DNA from 2 places in the Geobacillus sp. PLS 41 genome. Region 2 is predicted to be linked to the other one. Evidence: a T-box and tRNA genes for the amino acid it is inferred to sense, from the RefSeq annotation. Region 2 holds a T-box; the other holds one or more tRNA genes.
What was found. The T-box of region 2 lies ahead of leuS (leucine--tRNA ligase). A T-box ahead of a tRNA ligase gene usually reads a tRNA of that ligase, here a tRNA-Leu.

Region 1 (5,552 bases), 750 kb from region 2:
TTCTTGAGAGAACATGACTCGTTCCCTCAAAACTGAACGAAGCGACTGCCTTGAGTCTGCTTCTTTGCAGCTTTGCGCCGAGGAATCCATCTTCCTTGAACCTGCAAGAAGACGAAGGCGCAAAACACTTGAAGGAATCCTCATTCCTTCAAAACTGAACGAAACAGAAGCGCGTTTTGCTTTGAATAACGACTGATGTCTAGCTCCAGCGCCTGGCTCTCTTCTGCCAAATAACCTTCCCCCTCGGGGTGCAAGCACCCCTGCGGGTGAAGAACATTTGGCTTCGAGAGCCAAACGCGGCGCTTCTGCTTTTCTTCGTCCTTAGAAAGGAGGTGATCCAGCCGCACCTTCCGGTACGGCTACCTTGTTACGACTTCACCCCAATCACTTGCCCCACCTTCGGCGGCTGGCTCCCGTAAGGGTTACCGCACCGACTTCGGGTGTTGCAAGCTCTCGTGGTGTGACGGGCGGTGTGTACAAGGCCCGGGAACGTATTCACCGCGGCATGCTGATCCGCGATTACTAGCGATTCCGGCTTCATGCAGGCGAGTTGCAGCCTGCAATCCGAACTGAGAGCGGCTTTTTGGGATTCGCTCCCCCTCGCGGGTTCGCAGCCCTTTGTACCGCCCATTGTAGCACGTGTGTAGCCCAGGTCATAAGGGGCATGATGATTTGACGTCATCCCCACCTTCCTCCGACTTGTCGCCGGCAGTCCCTCTAGAGTGCCCACCTTCGTGCTGGCAACTAGAGGCGAGGGTTGCGCTCGTTGCGGGACTTAACCCAACATCTCACGACACGAGCTGACGACAACCATGCACCACCTGTCACCCTGTCCCCCCGAAGGGGGAACGCCCAATCTCTTGGGTTGTCAGGGGATGTCAAGACCTGGTAAGGTTCTTCGCGTTGCTTCGAATTAAACCACATGCTCCACCGCTTGTGCGGGCCCCCGTCAATTCCTTTGAGTTTCAGCCTTGCGGCCGTACTCCCCAGGCGGAGTGCTTATCGCGTTAGCTGCAGCACTAAAGGGTGTGACCCCTCTAACACTTAGCACTCATCGTTTACGGCGTGGACTACCAGGGTATCTAATCCTGTTTGCTCCCCACGCTTTCGCGCCTCAGCGTCAGTTGCAGGCCAGAGAGCCGCCTTCGCCACTGGTGTTCCTCCACATCTCTACGCATTTCACCGCTACACGTGGAATTCCGCTCTCCTCTCCTGCACTCAAGTCCCCCAGTTTCCAATGACCCTCCACGGTTGAGCCGTGGGCTTTCACATCAGACTTAAGGAACCGCCTGCGCGCGCTTTACGCCCAATAATTCCGGACAACGCTCGCCCCCTACGTATTACCGCGGCTGCTGGCACGTAGTTAGCCGGGGCTTCCTCGTGAGGTACCGTCACCGCGCCGCCCTCTTCGAACGGCGCTCCTTCGTCCCTCACAACAGAGCTTTACGACCCGAAGGCCTTCTTCGCTCACGCGGCGTCGCTCCGTCAGGCTTTCGCCCATTGCGGAAGATTCCCTACTGCTGCCTCCCGTAGGAGTCTGGGCCGTGTCTCAGTCCCAGTGTGGCCGGTCACCCTCTCAGGCCGGCTACGCATCGTCGCCTTGGTGAGCCGTTACCTCACCAACTAGCTAATGCGCCGCGGGCCCATCCGCAAGTGACAGCCAAAGGCCGCCTTTCAACCAAAGACCATGCGGTCTTCGGTGTTATCCGGTATTAGCTCCGGTTTCCCGGAGTTATCCCGGTCTTGCGGGCAGGTTGCCCACGTGTTACTCACCCGTCCGCCGCTGACCAAATCAGAGCAAGCTCCGATCCGGTCCGCTCGACTTGCATGTATTAGGCACGCCGCCAGCGTTCGTCCTGAGCCAGGATCAAACTCTCCAAAAGAAAGTTGATTGGCTTTTTGCTTCAGCCGCAGCACCAAAGGCGCTAAACGACCTCCGCTTTTCGTCGCGCTTCGTTTCGTTCAGTTTTCAAGGAACGAGACCTCTTCTTGAACTTGCTTCGTTACAGTCTTGCGCCGAGGAACCCAATTCCCCCGAATTCACTAGAAGACACAGGCGCAAAGTTGCTGCATTGAAACAACTTCTCTGCTGGTTTTCGTCGAAGAATCCCGCTTCTCTCCATTCACTTGCAGGACACAAGGTTGCTACTTTAGTTTGCTTCTCTGTAATCCTACCGAGGAACCTCACGTCTTCAAATTCCCTTGCAAGCGGCAGGCACAGACATAAAGCAACAGTGGAGCCTATCGGGATCGAACCGATGACCTCCTGCGTGCAAAGCAGGCGCTCTCCCAGCTGAGCTAAGGCCCCATATATCCGCTATCGGGAAGACAGGATTTGAACCTGCGACCCCATGGTCCCAAACCATGTGCTCTGCCAAACTGAGCTACTTCCCGCCAACGCGCTCGAGAGGATTCGAACCCCTAACCTTCTGATCCGTAGTCAGATGCTCTATCCAATTGAGCTACGAGCGCAAGTGCCGAGGGCCGGACTCGAACCGGCACGGTAGTGACCTACCCCAGGATTTTAAGTCCTGTGCGTCTGCCAATTCCGCCACCCCGGCTAAATGGGCAAATAAATGGAGCGGAAGACGGGACTCGAACCCGCGACCCCCACCTTGGCAAGGTGGTGTTCTACCGCTGAACTACTTCCGCTCGAATCAACATGCGGGTGAAGGGACTCGAACCCCCACGCCCGTAAAGGGCACTAGACCCTGAATCTAGCGCGTCTGCCAATTCCGCCACACCCGCAAATCAATTGTGGTGAGCCATGGAGGACTCGAACCTCCGACCCTCTGATTAAAAGTCAGATGCTCTACCTACTGAGCTAATGGCTCATAGTCAAGTATACACTCACAATGAACGATGTCCCTTCCTCTGCTAGCATATTCGAAGATGTCGGATGCGTCGGGACAACTCGAAGCAAATCCGAAGATGCTTCGCTCGTTGCTCTACCTACTGAGCTAATGGCTCATGGTTAGGATAACACTCTACAGCTTCGTTTCACTTTACCTGCCTCTTCCTCTCCCAGCCGATTCAAAGATGCCAAGTGCGTCGAGGCAACTCGAAGCAAACTCGAAGATGCAGCGCTCGTTACTGAGCTAATGGCTCATAGTCAAGTATACACTCACAATGAACGATGCCCCTTCCTCTGCTAGCATATTCGAAGATGTTGGATGCGTCGGGACAACTCGAAGCAAATCCGAAGATGCTTCGCTCGTTGCTCTACCTACTGAGCTAATGGCTCATGGTTAGGATAACACTCTACAGCTTCGTTTCACTCTACCTGCCTCTTCCTCTCCCAGCTGTTTCACAGATGCCTAGTGCGTCGAGGCAACTCGAAGCAAACTCGAAGATGCAGCGCTCGTTACTGAGCTAATGGCTCATAGTCAAGTATACACTCACAATGAACGATGTCCCTTCCTCTGCTAGCATATTCGAAGATGTTGGATGCGTCGGGACAACTCGAAGTAGATTCAAAGATGTAATACTCGTCACTGAACTAATGGCTCATAATAGGTGATGGTGGAGGATGACGGGATCGAACCGCCGACCCCTTGCTTGTAAGGCAAGTGCTCTCCCAGCTGAGCTAATCCTCCACAGGATTGCCTAGCGACGACCTACTCTTGCAGGGGCGCTGGCCCCAACTACCATCGGCGCTGGAGGGCTTAACTTCCGTGTTCGGGATGGGAACGGGTGTTTCCCCTCCGCTATCATCACTAGACAATCAACAGACAAGTTATATTATAATTAAATTTATTTATTTGTCAACTAGATCCTTGTTTTTGATTAGTGCTGTCATTTCAACGTGCTATCATAATATAACACGTTGGGAGTGGTTTGTCAACTCGACTTCCTGTGTTTGTTTTTCAACAAAACAACGACAACTATTTTTACATAAATGAAAAGCCCCCTGCTGCTTGTCTTTGCAGGGAGCGATCAAATTTATTTATGACGCATTTGCGGGAAAAGCAACACGTCGCGGATCGACGGTGAGTTCGTCAGCAGCATGACCAGACGGTCGACCCCGATGCCAAGCCCGCCTGTTGGCGGCATGCCGTACTCGAGCGCTTCAAGGAAGTCTTCGTCCATTTCATGTGCTTCATCGTTTCCTTGTTCACGCTCTTTCAGCTGCGCCTCAAAGCGTTGGCGCTGATCGATCGGATCATTCAATTCGGTAAAGGCGTTGGCATGTTCGCGCCCGACGATAAACAGCTCAAATCGGTCGGTAAAACGCGGGTCGTCCGGATTTTTCTTGGCCAACGGTGAAATTTCAACCGGATGGCCATAAATGAACGTCGGCTGAATGAGGTGAGACTCGACTTTTTGTTCAAAAAATTCGTTGACAATATGGCCAAACGTCATATGTGGAGCAACTTCCACTCCGTGTTCTTTCGCCAGCTCCCGCGCCTCTTCGTCGCTCATCTGCCGCCAGAAGTCGACGCCGACATATTCCTTGATCGCATCGACCATATGGAGGCGCCGCCACTCGGGCGTTAAGTCGACGACATGCTCGCCGTATTGAATTTTCGTCGTTCCAAGCACTTCAGTGGCAATGTGGGCGATCAAGTTTTCCGTTAGTTCCATAATGTCGCGGAAATCGGCGTACGCCTCGTACAATTCGAGCATCGTAAACTCCGGGTTATGGCGGGTGGAAATGCCCTCGTTCCGGAAAACGCGGCCGATCTCGTACACTTTTTCCAAACCGCCGACGATAAGCCGTTTTAAATGGAGCTCGATAGCGATTCGCATATAAAGCGTCATATCCAATGCGTTATGATGCGTAATGAACGGGCGCGCCGCAGCGCCTCCAGCCACAGCGTGCATCATCGGCGTTTCAACTTCCAAATAGCCACGGCTGTCAAGATACCGCCGCATCGATTGAATGATCAAACTGCGGGTGATGAACGTCTTTTTGCTCTCCGGATTCATAATTAAATCGAGATAACGCTGGCGATAGCGTTGCTCTATGTCTTTCAAACCATGGTATTTTTCCGGCAGCGGACGCAGCGCTTTCGTCAAAAATTCGTACGACGACACCTTGATGGAAAGTTCACCAACTTTTGTTTTAAACATTGTGCCGCGCACGCCGACGATATCGCCAAGGTCAGAGATTTTAAACAGTTCGTACTGCTGTTCGCCAACATCGTCTTGACGGACGTAAATTTGAATCTGCCCGGTGACATCCTGGATATGGGCGAACCCGGCTTTTCCTTTGCCGCGCTTTGTCATGATGCGGCCGGCGACGGCGACTTCAATTTGCTTTTCTTCAAGTTCCTCTTTCGACAAATCACCGTACAGTTCGAACAGTTCTTGCGCTTTATGAGTGCGCTCGAACCGTTTGCCAAACGGGTCGACACCCAATTCCTCAATTTTTTTCAGCTTTTCCCTGCGGACGCGCAGTTGGTCGTTCAATTCTTCATGACTCATACCTCATTCACTCCATTTAGCGATTTTTTACGAAAAATACTGCCAGCGCTCGCTGGCAGTCCTCCGCTGCATGAACGTCATCTCCGTTGTTTAAACGGCTTCGGCGTTCGCCGCTGCTTGGACTT
Region 2 (5,552 bases):
CGTTTGTCGGCGTTGGCAGCGGCGTCGTCTTTCCGGCCGCGTCGGCGTACGCCGGGGCGATTTGGCCGGAAGGGGGGCGGCGGGCGTTCAACGCCTTGTATGTCGCGCAAAACATCGGCGTCGCCGTCGGGTCGGCGCTTGGCGGGCTTGTCGCTTCATATTCGTTCTCGCTCGTTTTTTTCGCCAATCTTTTGTTGTATGCCGCGTTTTTGTTTACGGTTGTGGCCGGGCTGCGCCGCGTTCCGCTCTTGCCGCCGCCGAGAAAGAAACGATCCGGAGAAGCGGAAAGAGCGCCATCCCGCTCCGCGGGCTGGGCGCTTGCCCTCCTTTGCGCCGGCTATGGACTGTGTTGGTTGAGCTATGTCCAATGGTCGACGACGATCGCCGCCTATACACGCGAGCTCGGGATACCAGTCGGGCAGTACAGCTTGCTTTGGACGATCAACGGAGCGTTGATCGTCTTGGCCCAGCCGCTGTTGTCAGCGGTCATCCGCCGCTTCATGCCGACGTTGAAGCGGCAAATCGTGATCGGTTTTTTTATTTTCGCCGTTTCGTTTGCCATGCTGTTGGGGGCGCATTCGTTTGCAGAGTTTGCCGCGTCCATGATGGTGCTCACGATCGCCGAGATGATCGTCTGGCCGGCGATTCCGGCCGCGGTGAACGAATGGGCGCCCCCGGGGAAAGCCGGGTTTTACCAAGGAATCGTCAACGGGACGGCCACGGCCGGACGGATGATCGGACCGGTCATCGGCGGCTCGGTCGCCGATCTGTTTGGAATGAAACTGCTCATCATGATGTTAGCATTGTTTGCCTTATTGGCGGTGCTGGCCGCGCTTTTGCATGATCGTCGGCTCCCGAAGCGGACGGAGAACGCGGATGAAAAAACCGCGGCTTCCGTATAGATTTCGGCTTGCAATTGATCGACAAATTTTTTAAAATAATAATAAATTTGTCATTCTGTCCACTCATCGCTCGATTCATCCTATTTCGCGCAGGAGACTCCCACTTCAACGACCAAAGGGAGTAAGTGGGAGAGGAATGTGCGTTCCCCCTTTCTTTTGTGTATGATAGAATAAAGACGTGGAGAAAACTGTTAAATAAAGGCACTCCAATAACGGCTGCTCGATGGATGGAGTTGGTTGCAGGAAACGTTGCAACCGTAAAACATGAGCGTAGGTCTGTCTGTTGTGTGTGGAAGCCAAGTACTGCCAACAGACACACCGAGAGAATCGGTAACGATGCAGGCATGACCTGCGTCGTTGGGTAGTCGTCAACCTGCCCCCTGATGCAACCCCAAGTCAAGGAAGGAGGACGAAGTCCGTTTGCACTTCTGGGGAGTTGCAAGCCCCCACTTCAAGCGTTAGCGAAGTGGGGGTAGTTGACGTGCGAATAAGGCGAATAACGGTGAAGAGGAGCAGTAGCGGGCCCGACGGACGGCAGAGAGTTGACGGATGGTGCGAGTCAACCGAAGTCGGCTCGTGAACTCGCCTCGGAGTTGCCGGCGTGAACGGTCATCGACAGCGCCGGCCGTCCATCCGCGTTAAGGAAGAAAGCGGGTGCGCCGTTTGGCGCGCCAAAAAGGGTGGTACCGCGGGAAGCGCGCCTCTCGTCCCTTTGCTGTGGGGATGGGGGGGTTTTTTTGTACATATTTTCGTCAATGATGCAAGTAGAACTTGATAGGAGGAGTGCTGCGATGAGCTTCAACCACCGCGAAATTGAACAAAAATGGCAGGACTATTGGGAGAAAAACAAAACGTTCCGCACGTCCGATGATGATGACAAGCCGAAGTTTTACGTTCTCGACATGTTCCCGTATCCATCCGGCGCCGGCTTGCACGTCGGCCATCCGGAAGGATATACGGCGACCGATATTTTGGCGCGCATGAAGCGGATGCAAGGGTACAACGTCCTTCACCCGATGGGCTGGGACGCGTTCGGGCTGCCGGCCGAGCAATATGCGCTCGATACCGGCAACGACCCGGCGGAGTTTACGCAAAAAAACATCGACAATTTCCGCCGGCAAATCAAATCGCTTGGCTTTTCGTACGACTGGGACCGGGAGATCAATACGACCGACCCGAACTATTACAAATGGACGCAATGGATTTTCTTGAAGCTGTATGAAAAAGGGCTCGCCTACATGGATGAAGTGCCGGTCAACTGGTGCCCGGCGCTCGGCACGGTGCTGGCGAACGAAGAGGTGATCAACGGCCGGAGCGAGCGCGGCGGGCATCCGGTCATCCGCAAGCCGATGCGGCAATGGATGCTGAAAATCACCGCCTATGCCGACCGCTTGCTTGAAGATTTGGAAGAGCTCGACTGGCCGGAAAGCATTAAGGAGATGCAGCGCAACTGGATTGGCCGTTCGGAAGGAGCGGAAATCGAGTTCGCCGTCGACGGCCATGACGAAACATTCACCGTGTTCACGACGCGTCCGGATACGCTGTTTGGCGCGACGTACACCGTCTTGGCGCCGGAGCATCCGCTCGTTGAAAAAATCACGACGCCGGAGCAAAAGCCAGCCGTTGACGCCTACTTAAAGGAAATTCAAAGCAAAAGCGACCTTGAGCGCACCGATTTGGCGAAAGAAAAAACGGGCGTGTTCACCGGCGCGTACGCCATTCACCCGGTCACCGGCGATCGGCTTCCGATTTGGATCGCTGACTACGTCTTGATGAGCTACGGCACCGGAGCGATCATGGCCGTGCCGGCGCACGATGAGCGCGACTACGAGTTTGCGAAAAAATTCCACTTGCCGATGAAAGAAGTCGTCGCCGGCGGGAATATCGAAAAGGAAGCGTACACCGGAGATGGCGAGCATATCAACTCCGAGTTTTTGAACGGCTTGAACAAGCAGGAAGCGATCGACAAAATGATCGCCTGGCTTGAGGAGCACGGCAAAGGGCGGAAAAAAGTGTCGTACCGGCTGCGCGACTGGCTGTTCAGCCGCCAGCGCTACTGGGGCGAGCCGATTCCGATCATCCATTGGGAAGACGGCACGATGACGCCGGTGCCGGAAGAGGAATTGCCGCTTGTGCTGCCGAAAACGGATGAAATCCGTCCGTCGGGAACGGGCGAGTCGCCGCTGGCCAACATCGAAGAATGGGTCAATGTTGTCGACCCGAAAACCGGGAAAAAAGGGCGGCGCGAAACGAACACGATGCCGCAATGGGCTGGAAGCTGCTGGTATTATTTACGCTACATCGACCCGCACAACGACAAGCAGCTCGCCGATCCGGAAAAGCTGAAAAAGTGGCTGCCGGTCGATGTTTACATCGGCGGGGCGGAGCACGCGGTTTTGCATTTGCTTTATGCCCGCTTCTGGCATAAGTTTCTCTATGACCTTGGCATCGTGCCGACGAAAGAACCGTTCCAAAAGCTGTTCAACCAAGGGATGATTTTAGGCGAAAACAACGAAAAAATGAGCAAATCAAAAGGCAACGTCGTCAACCCGGACGACATCATCGAAAGCCATGGGGCCGACACCTTGCGGCTGTATGAAATGTTCATGGGGCCACTTGAGGCGTCGATCGCTTGGTCGACGAAAGGGCTTGACGGGGCGCGGCGCTTCCTCGACCGCGTCTGGAGACTCTTTGTCACCGAGAATGGCGAACTGAACCCGAACATTGTCGACGAACCGGCGAACGATACGCTCGAGCGCATCTATCACCAAACGGTGAAAAAAGTGACGGAAGACTATGAAGCGCTCCGCTTTAACACCGCCATTTCGCAGCTTATGGTGTTCATCAACGAAGCGTACAAAGCGGAGCAAATGAAAAAAGAATACATGGAAGGCTTCGTCAAGCTCTTGTCGCCGGTCTGCCCGCACATCGGCGAGGAGCTGTGGCAAAAGCTTGGCCACACGGACACGATCGCCTATGAACCGTGGCCGACGTATGATGAAACGAAGCTTGTGGAAGACGTCGTGGAAATCGTCGTGCAAATCAACGGCAAAGTGCGGTCGCGCTTGCACGTGCCCGTTGACTTGCCAAAAGAAGCGCTCGAGGAGCGGGCGCTCGCCGATGAAAAAATCAAAGAGCAGCTTGAGGGCAAAACCGTGCGCAAAGTGATCGCCGTCCCCGGCAAGCTCGTCAATATCGTCGCCAACTGATGATGAGGGCGGGCTTCGGCCCGCTCCCTATCCACCAACGAAAGGGGTCGATCTGCCATGGAAGAGATCAAGGAAATCACGCCGGCTGAAGTGAAAGAAAAACTCGAACGCGGGGAAAAGCTGAACATTGTCGATGTGCGCGAAGACGAGGAAGTCGCCCTCGGCATGATCCCCGGCGCCAAACATATTAAAATGGGCGACATCCCCGATCGGCTTGAGGAATTCGACCGCAACGAAGAATATATTTTCGTCTGCCGCTCCGGACGGCGGAGCGAAAACGTCTGCCGCTACTTGCAAGAGCTTGGCTATCGCGTCCGCAACATGACGGGCGGCATGCTCGAGTGGGAAGGCGAAACAGTGCCGAAGCGATAAGCGCTTCCGGCTCAAAGAACAGGGCATGGCGGCGGGCCGTCATCCAAGTGATCCCGTTTTTGTCGAGACCAAAACGACGGAACGTGTCAGCGGATGGGAAATGGATCCATCCGAACGGCCCCGTTCAGTCAAGAGGCAGAGGAATGGCTGGCTGCCGCGGGCCTTTTCATGCGTCGGCGGCTTGCGCTTCCCCGGTCCGCTTGCGGGGTAGGAGCGAAAAAGCGTCCCAGCTTTTAGGGGCGCTTTTTCCATTTTGTTTTAGTACCAAAGTGTGATGCAAGAAAAAAAAAGGAAAGGATATAATTTTCGGTAAAATCAGACACTTGTTCGAAGGAGGAGCTCTCTGTTGAAACTCGGCGACCGCTTGAAATTCGCCCGCTTGATGAAAGGCCTGACCCAAGAAGAAACGGCTGAAGGCATTATTTCGGTTTCTTATTTATCGAAAATTGAGAATAACCAAGTCATACCGAGCCAAGAGGTGCTCGAATGGCTGTTTCGGCGGCTGGACATCCGGCCGGGTGGAAACGAAACAATGCCTTCATGGTTCGAATGGGTGATGTCGTGGTATAAGGCGATGACGAACCGTGATGTGCCTGCCGCGCGGGAACTGTATGAAACGGTCAAAGAACGATGCGAGCAGTCTGGGGATGCCGAAGCCATGATTTATTTTCAGCTGATGCGAATCCGGTATTGGCTGCTTCTTGGCGACAAAAAGGGGGCGGAAACGGCGGCGCAAAGCGTGCGGGACTGGTATGGGTCGTTGAGTGATGACATGCGCTATTATTATTGGAAGTTTTTTGGGCTTTTATATTATTGTCAAGAAAAATATGACGACGCCTTGCATTGTTATCAAAAGGCAGAAGAGTTGTTGAAGGGAGAATGGAAAACGAGCGGGGAGGAGGCCGATTTGGCTTACTTGTCGGCGCTTGCATGCAGCCGTCTGTGGAAATGGTTTCAATGCCTTCATTACGCCGAGCGCGCGCTGGCGCTCAGCCAGGCGGAATACGACTTGCGGCGGAGCGCCGAATGCCATGTGCTGCTGGCGATTTGCCATCGGCGCTGCGGGGAG

Region 1: it has a tRNA-Leu gene. The T-box ahead of leuS (leucine--tRNA ligase) is inferred to sense a tRNA for this amino acid. The anticodon was not compared.

Annotation. Positions count from the first base shown of each region.
Region 1 is NZ_CM151395.1:481,714-487,265, forward strand. Features, by position in the region: rRNA gene ACVX3G_RS02295 (16S ribosomal RNA) at 326-1,883, opposite strand; tRNA gene ACVX3G_RS02300 (tRNA-Ala) at 2,236-2,308, opposite strand; tRNA gene ACVX3G_RS02305 (tRNA-Pro) at 2,321-2,394, opposite strand; tRNA gene ACVX3G_RS02310 (tRNA-Arg) at 2,399-2,472, opposite strand; tRNA gene ACVX3G_RS02315 (tRNA-Leu) at 2,476-2,561, opposite strand; tRNA gene ACVX3G_RS02320 (tRNA-Gly) at 2,578-2,652, opposite strand; tRNA gene ACVX3G_RS02325 (tRNA-Leu) at 2,664-2,748, opposite strand; tRNA gene ACVX3G_RS02330 (tRNA-Lys) at 2,759-2,834, opposite strand; tRNA gene ACVX3G_RS02335 (tRNA-Val) at 3,521-3,596, opposite strand; rRNA gene rrf (5S ribosomal RNA) at 3,605-3,721, opposite strand; gene lysS (lysine--tRNA ligase) at 3,943-5,427, opposite strand; gene dusB (tRNA dihydrouridine synthase DusB) at 5,518-5,552, opposite strand, start outside.
Region 2 is NZ_CM151395.1:1,236,022-1,241,573, forward strand. Features, by position in the region: gene ACVX3G_RS06165 (MDR family MFS transporter) at 1-902, shown strand, start outside; T-box leader at 1,396-1,617, shown strand; gene leuS (leucine--tRNA ligase) at 1,694-4,111, shown strand; gene ACVX3G_RS06175 (rhodanese-like domain-containing protein) at 4,169-4,483, shown strand; gene ACVX3G_RS06180 (helix-turn-helix domain-containing protein) at 4,830-5,552, shown strand, end outside.